2 regions of the Tepidibacillus sp. HK-1 genome follow, and region 2 is predicted to be linked to the other one. Evidence: a T-box and tRNA genes for the amino acid it is inferred to sense, from the RefSeq annotation. Region 2 holds a T-box; the other holds one or more tRNA genes.

Region 1 (7,214 bases), on a different contig from region 2:
TAAAGTATGGAAACCAAAACAAACTTTCAGATTTGAAGATGAGAAAAATGATTTATTAAATAAAGTGGTTTCAAGTAGAGAAACATATACCTCTTTACAAGTCATAAAAGCATGGTCACCATTTATTTTACTTACTGTTTTTGTAATCTTATGGGGTATTCCAGTAGTTCAGTCTATTTTAACAAAGACAAATATTTTGTTTAATATTCCTGGGCTTCATGAGGCCGTGATCAAAACTACACCAATTGTTCCTAAGGAATACGCCTATGAAGCAACTTTTAAATTTGACTGGCTTGCGACTGCTGGTACTGCAATCTTTTTAGCAGCATTCATTAGCAAGTTTATAGCTGGAATGAAAATGAGTGAGTGGTTAAAGACGTTAAATGAAACAGTAAAAGAATTAATCTTTCCACTAATTACAATCGTTTCTGTGTTAGGGTTAGCCTATATTTATAACTATTCTGGAATGAGTGCTACTTTAGGATTAGCTCTATCAAGAACAGGACATCTTTTCCCGTTCTTTGCCCCGATTTTAGGGTGGCTGGGAGTATTCTTAACTGGTAGTGATACTTCTGCCAATGCTTTATTTGGCAACTTACAAAAGATTACAGCCAATCAAATAGGTGTTGATCCCATTCTTACGGTGGCAGCAAATACAAGTGGTGGTGGGACTGGGAAGATGATCTCACCACAATCTATTGCAATTGCAACTGCTGCAACTGGATTAGTGGGTAAAGAAGGAGACTTATTTAGGTTCACATTAAAACATAGTGTTATGTTTGTGATCATCGTTGGAATTATGACTTATATTCAAGCATATTTCTTGACTTGGATGATTCCATAGAATGTTTTCAAAAAATGTATCCTTGTTTATTGAGGATACATTTTTACCTCATAAAAAATGTTGATTTTTTATCTTATTTCGTCTAATATATGTATTGTAATTGTTCCTCGTTAGCTCAGTCGGTAGAGCACTCGGCTGTTAACCGAGTTGTCGCAGGTTCGAGTCCTGCACGAGGAGCCATTTTTATCTCAATTTATGGAAATTTTTATCATCATTTTTTGGAGAGGTGTCCGAGTTGGCCGAAGGAGCACGATTGGAAATCGTGTAGGCGTTAAAAGCGTCTCGTGGGTTCGAATCCCACCTTCTCCGCCATCAAATTGGTAAAGATTTGGAGAGATACTCAAGAGGCCGAAGAGGACGGTTTGCTAAACCGTTAGACCGGGTTACCGGTGCGAGGGTTCGAATCCCTCTCTCTCCGCCATTACTAATGAAGTAAGGGATTCTCACCGCGAGGGGTTCTCCCTCAGCAAGGGTGATGAATCGCAGGAATGTACCTAATAGGTACTTTTTTTATGTAAATTTTGGGTTGTATATAGAAATTCCTATATGTTAATTCTATAAATGAAAGATTTTCATATAGGGGTGAATCATTGATGTTCTGGAATAATCAAAGACGAAAAAATAATTATTTCTTATGGGGTATGTTATTTGGAGTAATTACCGGTGGATTTGTTGCCTATAGAATGATGAACCAACCGATGAAGACAGAAACATCCCAGAAAAAAGTTGAAAGTAAACCTTCAGTAGATCAATCCACGCATACAAACAATCAGAAAGGAATGGAAGTGGAGCAAAAAGACATGAAGCAACTCTTTGATACATTTTTAAATGGTACTGAAGAAGAGTTACGAGCGAAAGCAAATGAACTGAATTAACTAAAGGATTTAAAAAAGCACTAATTTGTAAAAGCATCCAAACATTTGGATGCTTTTTATTGAGCTCTCCAGAAAAGTAGTCTGAAAACGATTCGAAGAAATTGGTCGCTTTTGAGGATTTTCTTATGCAACTCTTTTCAATTTGAAACGTAAAATGATGTATAAGCGTTAAATAATAAGACTTAGTTTTCAAACATATCATTTATTGTTATAATATAATTTATACTTTTATTTATTACATTTTCGAACTAAAGTAGGCTATTCATCATATTCTGTATTACAGGTTTTGTAATTTGAAAGGGGGGTCCCTATCATGCGCGTAGAACGATTAGGTAAAGACAAAATCAAAATCTTTTTAACCTTAGATGATTTGAGTGATCGTGGCATTAAAAAAGAAGATCTTTGGACAGACGTACCTAAAGTGCATGATCTATTTAATGAGATTATGGAAGAAGCTTATGAGGAATTAGGATTTGAATTATCAGGACCCGTCGCTGTAGAAATATTTGCTCTTCCTGCACAAGGGATGGTTGTAATTGTATCGAAAGGAAAAGAACAGATTTGGGCAGATGAAGAGACTGATGAAGATCTATTTGCTTTGGAAGTTACTTTAGAGGAATCAGATTCTATCATCTTTGCTTTTAAGGATTTTGAAGATCTAATCGAAGCAGCCAAGCGAGTAAATTCATATTTAATGTATGGTGGAGAATTATACTTCTATAAAGGACATTATATTTTAGTTTTTGATCAAATGGACGTTCTAGACAAAAATGTAGATGATTTCATTGCATTGCTTTCAGAGTATGGAGAAGTGTCTCCAATATCAAAAGCCGTTCTTGAAGAATATGGGAAAGTAGTTGTGAAAGAGGATGCAGTTAAAATTTTAATTAACCACTTTTCATAAATAAACATACAGACAGTCATGAGGAGTTGAATGGTTTGTTAAATGTTGCTGTGATTTATGGAGGAAAATCAAAAGAAAGAGAAGTTTCGCTAAGAAGTGGTAAAGGTGTAGCTAATGCGTTAAAAGCAAAAGGGTGTAATGTAAAAGAGATAGATTTTACGTCTATGGATTTTATATCTAGTCTTCAAGGAGTCGATCTCGTTTATTTAGCATTACATGGCCGATTTGGAGAAGATGGTCGGATTCAGGGCTTATTAGATATATTGGAGATTCCTTATGTTGGGTCTGGAGTCCTTGCAAGCGCTCTAGCTATGGATAAAGCGAAAGCTAAAAGAATTTTTGACTATGTTGGAATCCGTGTAGCAAAAGATTTATTCGTTCAAATAGAAGATAAAGAAAGATTGAATTTTGATGCGATTGAAGAAGATTTTGGATTTCCTCTTGTTGTTAAACCTAATCAAGAAGGCTCCACGATTGGTCTCTCCATTGTTAAGAATAAAAGTGAGTTAAAAGAAGCCATAAATCATGCATTTACCTTCGATAAACAAATTCTTATTGAAGAATTTATTTCTGGTACTGAAGTGACAGTGGCGGTGTTAGAAACAGCATCAGAGATTCAAGCTTTACCAATCATTGAAATTATACCAAATAAGAATCAGTATTATGACTATGAATCAAAATATGCCCCTGGTGGTAGTGATCACATTATTCCTGCAAGAATTAATAAAGAAACTGAAGGTTTATTGAAAAAATGGGCAATAGAAGCACATCGCCAATTAGGATGTGAAACTTTGTCTCGAGTTGACTTTATTATTCCTAGCGATGGAAGTTTACCAGTTATTTTAGAAGTAAATACTTTACCTGGAATGACAGAAACTAGCCTTTATCCCGATGCAGCCAAAGCAATTGGGTTAAGTTATGAGGATATTGTATACAAATTGGTTGAAATTACATTGAATAAACAAAAATAATAAAATTGACCTATAAAAGACCTATTTTTTATAAAAACAGGTCTTTTTTTCTTAGTTCATATTATTTTTTTATAATGCCAACACTCTATTTGTTGCTTTAGACCTAGATACAAAATAGGTCTTTTTGATTTGTTTGGAATTTGTTAACATTTTCAATATAGGCATTAACGCTTGATTATGTTAACAATGTTACACTTTTAGTCAAATTTACAGAGATTTTATAAAGAAATTGTCGAAACGTGAAGGAATTTAGTGCTACAATATGGAATGATGTTATCTTAGGAAAAACCTCTTAAGGAGGATTAGATATGAATATATTTTCAAACAATATCAATTTATTACAACGGGCGTTAGATGTATCATCTTTACGACAAAAAGTGTTAAGTAATAACATTTCTAATGTTGATACACCAGGATATAAAACATTGGACGTCTCTTTTGAAGATATCTTAAAAAATGAACAGGAGAAAAGTATAAAAATACCCAGGTTTAAAGGCTATCGAACTGATCCTAGACATATAGCTATCGGTTCACAAATGAACGATTTGTTTCAACCGAAAATAGTAGTTCAAAACCAGACTTCTATTTTTAATCATGAAAATAATGTTGATATTGAATCAGAAATGACCAAGTTAGCAGAGAATAACCTGTGGTATAATACCTTAACCCAAGTCACGAATAAAGAATTTGGTATGTTACGTTATGTAATTACAGAGGGGAGAAGATAATCAATGAAATTATTTTCGACTATGGATATTAGTGCCTCTGCTTTAACTGCCCAAAGACTAAGAATGGACGTTATTTCTTCTAACATTGCAAATGCAGAAACAACTAGGGATAAGTATGTTGATGGAAAATGGCAGCCTTATACTCGGAAAATGGTTGCTTTACAACCAAATACTAGCCTAAGTTTTGACACGGTTTTAAATCAGTATACTGCTGATACATCCTATGTAGCAGGAGTGAGAGTATCTAAAATTGTTGAGGACAAAACACCTTTTAAACAAGTATATCAACCTAACCATCCCGATGCAGATGAGAATGGTTTTATTTCCTTGCCAAATGTAGATATATTGAAAGAAATGGTAGATATGATATCGGCAACACGAGCTTATGAAGCGAATGTCACAGCATTAAACTCTACTAAATCGATGTTGATGAAAGCTTTAGAAATTGGAAAATAGAAAGGAAGTTTTTTAAATGGTAGAAAATATTAGTCTACTTACGGGCTTGTCGAATAATATAACAAATCAAAAATCTATACAATCTGTCCCAAATGCTTCAACTCCTTTTTCTGATGTTTTAAATAATGCTTTAAAACAAGTAGATGAAGATCTTAAAACAGCTTCGGTATTAAGTAATAAAGTTGCAACTGGAAACGTGACAGACCTTCATCAAGTGATGATTGGGCTCGAAAAGGCAAACCTGGGTTTACAACTAACTGTTCAGGTTAGAAATAAAGCAGTTGAAGCTTACCAGGAAATCATGAGAATTCAAGTATAATTCCTTGGTAGGTGAGGAGAGATCACATTGTGAATGATTTTTTGATGAAATATAAAACTAGATTTCTAAATTTCTGGCAACCATTAGAGAAAAAAAGAAAAATCATGCTCATTTCTACAGCGATTCTATTACTGAGTTCTTTAACTATTTATACGATTTTAGCTACTAGAACACAATATGAATTAGCATTTAGAGATTTGAATGAAAAACAAGCAGGGACAATTGTCAAAAAATTAGATGAGATGGGAGTTCCTTACCAATTAAGTGCTGGTGGGACAAGCATTCTTGTACCTGAAGCCCAAGTGTCAAAAGTGAAGGTCACCTTGGCACAGGAGGATGTTTTGGGAAGTGGAAATATTTATTCTAAATTTTGGGATAATTCTTCTTTTGGAATGACTGATTCTCAATTTAAAGTTCTGGAACGAGGAGCAATAGAACAGGAATTGCGTGATCTAATCGTTAACGGAATAAAAGGTATAAAAGATGCACAAGTGATGATTACAGTACCAGAGGAAAAAGTTTTCTACAGTGAGGATCAGGATAAGTCAACTGCCTCTGTCGTAGTAGACGTTGATCCAAGTGAGCAATTAAGTCCAAATCAGATTAAAAGCATGTATAAATTAATATCTTTAAGCGTTCCTAATCTTCCTGTGGAAAATATTACTGTAGTAGACCAGTATGGGGAAACATTGGAATACATAACAAATGACCAAGGGTCAATAAATCTAAATTCATATGATCAACAGAGACAAATCCAATTAAAGTTTCAACAAGATCTTAAGAAAGATTTAGAAAGAATGTTAGGTACGGTTCTTGGACAAGATAAAGTAATTGTTACCGTTTTTGCAAAAATGAATTTTGATCAAGAAAAAACGGTTCAAAACCTTAAAGAACCTGTTATAGACGGTAGAGGAATTGAACGTAGTGTTGAAAAAATACAAGATTCTTTCACTGGGCAAGGAAGTACACCAGGTGGAATAGCTGGAACAGGGAATACACAAGTTCCTACCTATCAATCAGGAGATAGTAATGCCGGTAGTTCCGAACATCTTGAAGAAAGAATAAATTACGATGTGAATGAAATAACCAAGGAAATTGTCAGCAGTCCTTATCGATTAGAAGATTTAAGTATCAATGTAGTTGTTGATTTAAAAGACGACACAGATCCGAATTCACAAGCTGCACAAACCAAACAAGCGATTAGAGATTTAATTAAACCAATTGTTTTGGCTGCCATTGGTAATCAATCTGATAATTCTTTAAATCAAACAGCAATCGATCAAAAAATAGCAGTTGTAGCTCATACCTTCCAAAGTCAGTCACCATTAGTGAACAATAATGGCGGGTCGATGAATCCCCTCCTATTTTATGGTGCAATTGGATTATCTGTATTAGCTATTGGTGGAGTTAGCTATACTGTCGCAAGACGTAGGCGTAAAAAGCGCGAAGATGAAGAAGAACTTGTATCAACTGAAGTAAATCCTCCAGAATTTGATTTTACCCCAGTGTTGACTGAGGAAGCAGCACTTCTTCAAGAAATACAAAAATTAGCCAAACAAAAACCGGAAGAATTTACAAAATTAGTACGAGCTTGGTTATCAAAGGAGTAAGGGGGATCGAATAGTGAAATTACAAGAATTAACCGGTAAACAAAAAGCAGCAATTCTATTGATATCTCTAGGGCCTGAAGTATCAGCTCAAATTTTTAAATATTTACGTGAAGATGAAATTGAACAACTTACCCTTGAAATTGCGAATATGCGTAAAGTTGAAACAACAGAAAAAGAAAAAGTGATGCACGAGTTTCATCAACTTGCTATTGCCCAAGATTACATTACCCAAGGTGGAATTGAGTATGCTAAAGATATTTTAGAAAAAGCATTAGGGCAACAAAAGGCAATCGATGTCATTAACCGTCTGACTGCATCATTACAAGTTCGCCCTTTTGATTTTGCTAGAAAATCTGATCCAAACCAAATTCTTAATTTCATCCAAAATGAACATTCGCAAACTATTGCATTAGTTTTATCATATTTGCAAGCGGAACAAGCTGCCATGATCTTATCCGCATTGCCTCAAGATCGGCAAGCAGATGTAGCAAGAAGAATTGCTACAAT
Region 2 (7,214 bases):
AAACGACTTTCTTGAAAGGGTCGTAAATAGTAGTATCCTTTATAATCAATCGTAAACATAGGATGTCCCTGAAAAGGATCTTTTGATTTGAATATATCCTTATCAAGATTTACTCCAATTTGAATCTGATTCATTTGCTCAGATTTGCTTGTATAGAATTGATAATCCTTATGAGGTTTATATTGATTTAGTTCAGAAGTCAACCTTGCTAGATCATGCTGGTAAAAGTCTAAAAAGTTTTTTGAAACAGAAAGGTAAATTTCGTGATCTTTTTGATTTAATTTGATAGGAAACAATAATTGCTCTTTAAAGATCCTTTGATAACTATGACGTAATTCAGGCAATAAAGAAAGAAGTTCTTTAATTTTGTATTTATTCCCTTCGATTTTTTCAACTGGATGGTTAGTAAGAAGAGTGTAAAAAAGAGGAAGCAACCCTTCTTTCTGTACCTTAATTTCATCGTCATGGAATTGATATTGATTTTTTTTAAGTTTTCTAGTGGTAATTCCATGTCTTAAAACACCTGTATGACTTGGATAACTAGGGTCTTTTGTTAAAATAAATGCTTTCATTAAATTCATCATGCCATAATAGATAAGTAGGGGCTTTACCAAGATATTGCTCTTATCTGCAGAATAAAAATATTCTTTTGCTTGTTTGATAAAATAAATAAATTTTGAGGTATTTTGAAAAGCAAATTTGTATGTATCCTTGATTTGATTTTGCTCATAGGTATCTTGCAGAAATTGTTTTACAGTCGGTTCGTTTTCAAAAAATACAAAGGTATCCCACATTTTTTGGGATGGATTTTCGCTATAAATATGTCTTTTATTTTTCATCATAACCTCTATCATTCCTGTTTTACAATATTTTGCCACAAAGCGTAATAATTTATCATTATTGACACCTCAAATCACCTTTGTTAAACTTGCAATAATATATTTTTCATGGAAAATGACTAGAAGGAAGGTTGACGAGTGTGTGGGAAACGAAGTTTACGCGGGAAGGATTAACATTTGATGATGTTCTTTTGATCCCTGCTAAATCAGAAATCCTACCTAGAGACGTTACAGTCTCAACGAATTTAGGTAAAGTTAAATTAAATATTCCTATTATTAGTGCGGGGATGGATACAGTAACAGAAGCCAATATGGCCATTGCAATGGCTAGACAAGGTGGTTTGGGGATTATTCATAAAAATATGTCCATCAAACAGCAAGCAGAAGAAGTGGATCGAGTCAAGCGGTCTGAAAGTGGGGTAATTACAAATCCTTTTTTCTTAACTCCTGCTCATAAAGTAGCAGATGCAGAAGAATTGATGTCAAAATACCGGGTTTCTGGTGTACCTATTGTGAATGAGCGAGGAGAGCTTGTTGGGATTTTAACGAACCGGGATTTGCGTTTTATCACAAATTACTCGTTAGACATCAATGAAGTAATGACCAAAGAAAATCTAATTACAGCACCAGTCGGGACAAGTTTGGATGAAGCAAAGCAAATTTTGCAAAAATATCGTATTGAAAAATTACCATTGGTTGATGAAAATAACAAGTTAAAAGGCCTCATCACAATTAAAGATATTGAAAAAGCAATCCAATTCCCTAATGCAGCTAAAGATGAATTAGGGAGATTGATTGTAGGAGCAGCAGTAGGGGTTAGTCGGGATACCTTGGATCGGGCCAAAGCATTAGTTGAGGCAGGAGTAGATGTTTTAGTGGTTGATACCGCCCACGGTCATTCAAAAGGAGTCTTGGATACTGTGCGGACATTGAGGAAACTTTATCCAGAGTTAGTGATTATTGCTGGAAATGTAGCAACTGGAGAAGCAACAAAGGATTTAATTGAAGCTGGTGCATCTGTGGTAAAGGTAGGTATTGGACCAGGATCAATTTGTACGACAAGAGTCGTTGCAGGTATTGGTGTACCTCAGATTACTGCAGTTTATGAATGCGCCACAGTTGCAAGGGAATATGGAGTTGCCATTATCGCAGATGGTGGAATTAAATATTCTGGTGATATTACAAAGGCTATCGCTGCTGGAGCGGATGCAGTGATGTTAGGTAGTCTCCTTGCAGGAACAGATGAAAGTCCTGGCGACTTTGAAACCTATCAAGGAAGGAGATACAAGGTTTATCGTGGAATGGGTTCAATAGGGGCCATGAATGCAGGAAGTAAAGATCGTTATTTTCAGGAAAATATTCTTAAACTTGTTCCAGAGGGAATTGAAGGAAGAGTGGCTTATAAAGGACCTTTGGCAGATACAATCTATCAATTAGTTGGTGGGTTACGTGCAGGTATGGGTTATTGTGGAACAAAAAACATTCAAGAACTCAAAGAAAATGGTCAATTTATTCGTATTACTGGGGCAGGACTAAAAGAAAGCCATCCTCATGATGTGCAAATTACGAAGGAATCGCCAAACTATTCAACTCTTTAAATAAATTTATTGGAAAATGTTATGAATGGGGATAGGGAAACATTTCTCTATCTTTTTTCGTTTAAAGCCCTGTGATAAAATAATGATTGTGAAATTTAAACGGAGGTGTCATTTTGAAACAGCATAGGAAAGTACTATCACTATTGATCATTGTCGCACTTATTTTTCCGTTTTTTGGATCTTTACAACAAAAGGCTTTTGCTCAAGCAAATCTTGATATTCAAGCTAAATCGGCGATTTTAATCGATGCAATCTCAGGGAAAATATTATATGAGCAAAACGCCGATGAACCCTTACCACCTGCTAGTATGACAAAAATGATGACAGAATATTTGGTTTTAGAAGAGATAGCAACTGGTAAATTAAAATGGGATGATGTTGTCACTGCAAGTGATTATGCCCATTGGCTTGGTGTAGGTGGCGGTTCGCGTGTTTTCCTTGCTCTAGGGGAAAAACGTACGGTAAAAGAATTGATGTATGCGATGACGGTCTACTCTGCGAATGATGCAACTGTTGCGCTTGCAGAACATTTAGCTGGTTCTGAAACCAATTTTGTTCAGATGATGAATGAAAAGGCCAAAGAGTTAGGAATGACAACTGCTCATTTCTCTACATCAACAGGTTACCCTAAAGATGAGCTAGGACAATATGCGCCAACCGTTGAAGGAGAAACAGTGATGTCTGCCAAAGATGCAGCTATTTTAGGGTGGCACTTAATTAATGATTATCCAGAAAGCATAGAATTTAACAGTACCCCAAGAATTAAGTTTCGTGAGGGCGAACCTAATGAAATGACTTTGCCAAACTTCAACTTTATGCTACCAGGCCTTGTTTATGGCAACTTAGTTCAAGGGGTTGACGGTATAAAAACAGGACATACTTCTCAAGCAGGATACAATTTTACCGCAACTGCAATGCAAAATGGAATGAGACTAATTAGTGTCGTTCAAGGGACTGCGTCTGAAAAAGAGCGCTTTATGCAAACAAAAAAATTGTTAGACTATGGGTTTGCAAACTTTGAAGTAGTAGATTTAATCAAAGCAAAAGAAAAGGTACCTGGGTTTGAAACAGCAAAGATTGAAAAAGGAAAAGAAACTGAGGTTCCTGTTGTCCTTAAAAAGAATTTAAGTGTTCTTATGAAAAAAGGGGAAAAGGATTTATATAAACCAGTAGTCGTTTATAATGAAAAGCTAGAAGCCCCAATTAAGAGCCAAGATCGAGTGGGTTATGTTACTTTTGAATATACTGGGAAAGAAAAATATACCTACTTAAATGAAACGATACAAGCAAAAGGAAATGTTGATTTAATTGCTGAGGAAGATGTAGAAAAAGCTGGAGCAATACGTCTATTTTTTCGAAAGGTTATACAACTTATCGGTGGAATCTTTAGTGGAATTGTGGATGGAATTAAAGGTTTATTTTAACCGTAGAAGTTTTTTAAAAATGATTGTTATTTTCGGTAGGATGAATTAAAATTGATTGATAAATAAATTGTGAATTTTTAGGAGGAAAAGGAAAATGGTTGAGGTAGGAACAGCACGTGTAAAACGTGGTATGGCTGAAATGCAAAAAGGTGGCGTCATTATGGACGTTGTGAATGCGGAACAGGCAAAAATTGCTGAGGCAGCTGGTGCAGTGGCAGTTATGGCATTGGAAAGAGTTCCTGCAGATATTCGTGCAGCAGGTGGTGTTGCACGTATGGCTGATCCTCAAATTATTGAAGAAGTCATGAAAGCAGTGTCTATTCCAGTTATGGCAAAAGCTAGAATTGGACATTTTGTAGAAGCACGTATTCTTGAGGCATTAGGCGTTGATTATATTGATGAAAGCGAAGTATTAACTCCAGCGGACGAGGTTTACCATATCAATAAGAATGAATTTACAGTACCTTTTGTTAATGGTGCAAGGGACTTAGGAGAAGCCTTACGCCGCATTGGCGAAGGTTCATCTATGATTCGAACAAAAGGTGAACCAGGGACAGGAAATGTTGTGGAAGCAGTACGACATATGCGTACGATGATGAGTCAAATTCGCAAGGTTCAAGGAATGTCTAAAGACGAATTGATGACAGAAGCCAAAAACCTAGGTGCACCATACGATCTATTGTTATATGTACATGAAAATGGCAAATTACCAGTGGTTAATTTTGCTGCTGGAGGAATTTCTACACCTGCAGATGCAGCATTGATGATGCAATTGGGTGCAGATGGAGTTTTTGTTGGTTCCGGAATTTTTAAATCTGATAATCCTGAAAAATTTGCTAAAGCCATTGTTGAGGCAACAACTCATTATACCGATTATGAACTAATGGCTGAACTTTCAAAAGGATTAGGTAATCCAATGAAAGGAATAGAAATTTCTTCATTACTACAAAATGAACGTATGGCAGAACGCGGTTGGTAATTAGAAGAAGAAGGTGTAATTTTTAATGAAAATTGGAGTTTTAGGACTACAAGGTGCTATTGCAGAACACATGAGAATGATTGAAATGTCAGGGGAAGAAGCAGTTGCTGTAAAAAAAGTTGAACAGTTAGCTGAATTGGATGGTATGATTATACCAGGTGGAGAAAGTACTACGATCGGCAAGTTAATCAAAAAGTATGGTTTTGACGTAGCACTAAAGGATTTTGCTAATAAAGGAAAGCCTATCTTTGGGACATGTGCTGGATTGATTATATTAGCAAAAGAAATTAATGGTATAGAAGATATACATCTTGGTTTAATGGATATCAAGGTAGAAAGAAATGCTTTTGGCCGTCAACGAGAAAGCTTTGAAACGGCTTTACAAATTGAAGGGGTTGCTGATGATTTTCAAGCAGTTTTTATTCGCGCTCCTTATATTATGGAAGTAAAAGAGAATGCTAAGATTTTATCAACATTTGAAGGGAAAATCGTCGCAGCTAGACAAGACCATTTTCTAGTTACTGCTTTTCATCCTGAATTAACCCTTGACCCAAGAGTTCATCAATATTTTATAAAAATGATTAAAGAATACAAAGATTAAAGGGTGGGAATTTTCCTCCCTTTTTCTTGCATAAATGCTTGAAATGTAGTAAATTATTAAATACAAAAATGTAATATTAAAACGATGAAGAGAACTAGTATTTGATTTTTGTTGTTTAGAGAGTCGGTGGTAGGTGCAAACCGGTCAACATTATCAAAGAATCCGTCTCTGAGTGGTTTTCTGAAATCGAAAGTAGGAAAACACGGAAACACCGTTACTGTATGAAGAGGCCTTTCATTATTTTTTGATATGGAAAGGCAATTAGGGTGGCAACGCGGAGCATAAGCACCGTCCCTTTTTTTGGGGATTGGTGTTTTTTTATTTTTTGGGATTTCTTATGGGAAAAAGTGTAATTTGATTTAAGTGGAGGTTTTTAAGATGTTAGATATTAAATTATTACGAAATGATTTAGAAAGAGTAAAACAGGCTTTAGCCCATCGTAATGAAAAAATTAACGAAATTGATGCATTTACAGAGTTGGATGAAAGAAGAAGATCATTGCTTCAAGAAAGTGAGCAATTAAAAAGTAGGCGAAATGCGGTATCCCAAGAGGTTGCTAAGAAGAAAAAGGATGGAGAAAACGCTGAACATCTTATTGTTGAAATGAGAGAGGTTGGAGATCGAATTAAGGTGTTAGATGATCAAATTAGGGAACTTGATCAACAACTTACAGATATTCTTCTTAGGATTCCAAACATTCCTCATGAAAGTGTTCCGATCGGAGAAACAGAAGCGGACAATATACCGATTCGTTTCTGGGGGGAAAAACCTCAATTTCAGTTTCAACCTAAGCCACATTATGAGATAGCCGAAGGATTAGGAATTTTAGATTTTGAAACAGCTGCAAAAGTATCAGGTTCCAGATTTGTCTTTTATAAAGGACTAGGGGCAAGATTAGAAAGAGCTTTGATGAACTTTATGTTAGATCTACATGTAGAAAAACATGGATATGAAGAAGTGTTACCTCCATATATTGTGAACCGGACAAGCATGACAGGAACTGGTCAACTTCCTAAATTTGAGGAGGATGCTTTTAAACTTTCTGATACAGATTATTTCCTGATTCCTACTGCTGAGGTACCTGTTACGAATATGCATCGAGACGTAATATTAGATAATGAGGATTTACCTAAATATTATGCTGCCTTTAGTGCTTGTTTTCGTTCTGAAGCTGGTTCTGCAGGAAAGGACACAAGAGGACTAATTCGGCTTCATCAATTTAACAAAATAGAACTTGTTAAATTTGTTCGTCCTGAAGAATCCTATGATGAATTAGAAAAACTAGTAGCAAATGCAGAAAAAGTATTACAATTATTGGGCTTACCTTATCAGGTATTAAACATGTGTACGGCAGATTTAGGTTTTACCGCTGCCAAAAAATATGATATTGAGGTTTGGTTACCAAGTTTTAATACGTATCGAGAAATATCCTCAGTAAGTAATTTTGAGGACTTCCAAGCAAGAAGAGCAAATATTCGTTTTCGTCGCGATAAAAAGTCAAAACCTGAATTTGTTCATACGTTAAATGGATCAGGGTTAGCGATTGGCCGTACAGTGGCCGCTATTTTGGAAAATTACCAACAAGAGGATGGAAGTGTAATCATTCCAGAAATTTTAAGGCCATACATGGGTGGTAGAGATCGAATCTCAAAATAATTATAAAAGGATAGCTACTGTTAATTGAGTAGTTATCCTTTTTTTGCACTGTAAAATAAAGGGAAAATACTTGAAATAACCTTTGTCTGTATGTTAATATATTATTCGTTGACATCC

What was found. The T-box of region 2 lies ahead of serS (serine--tRNA ligase). A T-box ahead of a tRNA ligase gene usually reads a tRNA of that ligase, here a tRNA-Ser.
Region 1: it encodes a tRNA-Ser, which carries the amino acid that the T-box ahead of serS (serine--tRNA ligase) is inferred to sense. The anticodon was not compared.

What each region holds. Positions count from the first base shown of each region.
Region 1 covers NZ_BDGM02000013.1:38,295-45,508, forward strand. Annotated here, with positions in the region: gene BEN26_RS08145 (lactate permease LctP family transporter) at 1-844, shown strand, start outside; tRNA gene BEN26_RS08150 (tRNA-Asn) at 949-1,024, shown strand; tRNA gene BEN26_RS08155 (tRNA-Ser) at 1,065-1,156, shown strand; tRNA gene BEN26_RS08160 (tRNA-Ser) at 1,175-1,265, shown strand; gene BEN26_RS08165 (hypothetical protein) at 1,438-1,719, shown strand; gene BEN26_RS08170 (genetic competence negative regulator) at 2,033-2,623, shown strand; gene BEN26_RS08175 (D-alanine--D-alanine ligase family protein) at 2,659-3,594, shown strand; gene flgB (flagellar basal body rod protein FlgB) at 3,903-4,322, shown strand; gene flgC (flagellar basal body rod protein FlgC) at 4,326-4,778, shown strand; gene fliE (flagellar hook-basal body complex protein FliE) at 4,795-5,097, shown strand; gene fliF (flagellar basal-body MS-ring/collar protein FliF) at 5,127-6,707, shown strand; gene fliG (flagellar motor switch protein FliG) at 6,718-7,214, shown strand, end outside.
Region 2 covers NZ_BDGM02000011.1:66,056-73,269, reverse strand. Annotated here, with positions in the region: gene BEN26_RS07425 (YaaC family protein) at 1-839, opposite strand, end outside; gene guaB (IMP dehydrogenase) at 980-2,437, shown strand; gene BEN26_RS07415 (D-alanyl-D-alanine carboxypeptidase family protein) at 2,551-3,861, shown strand; gene pdxS (pyridoxal 5'-phosphate synthase lyase subunit PdxS) at 3,956-4,840, shown strand; gene pdxT (pyridoxal 5'-phosphate synthase glutaminase subunit PdxT) at 4,866-5,441, shown strand; T-box leader at 5,517-5,740, shown strand; gene serS (serine--tRNA ligase) at 5,820-7,097, shown strand.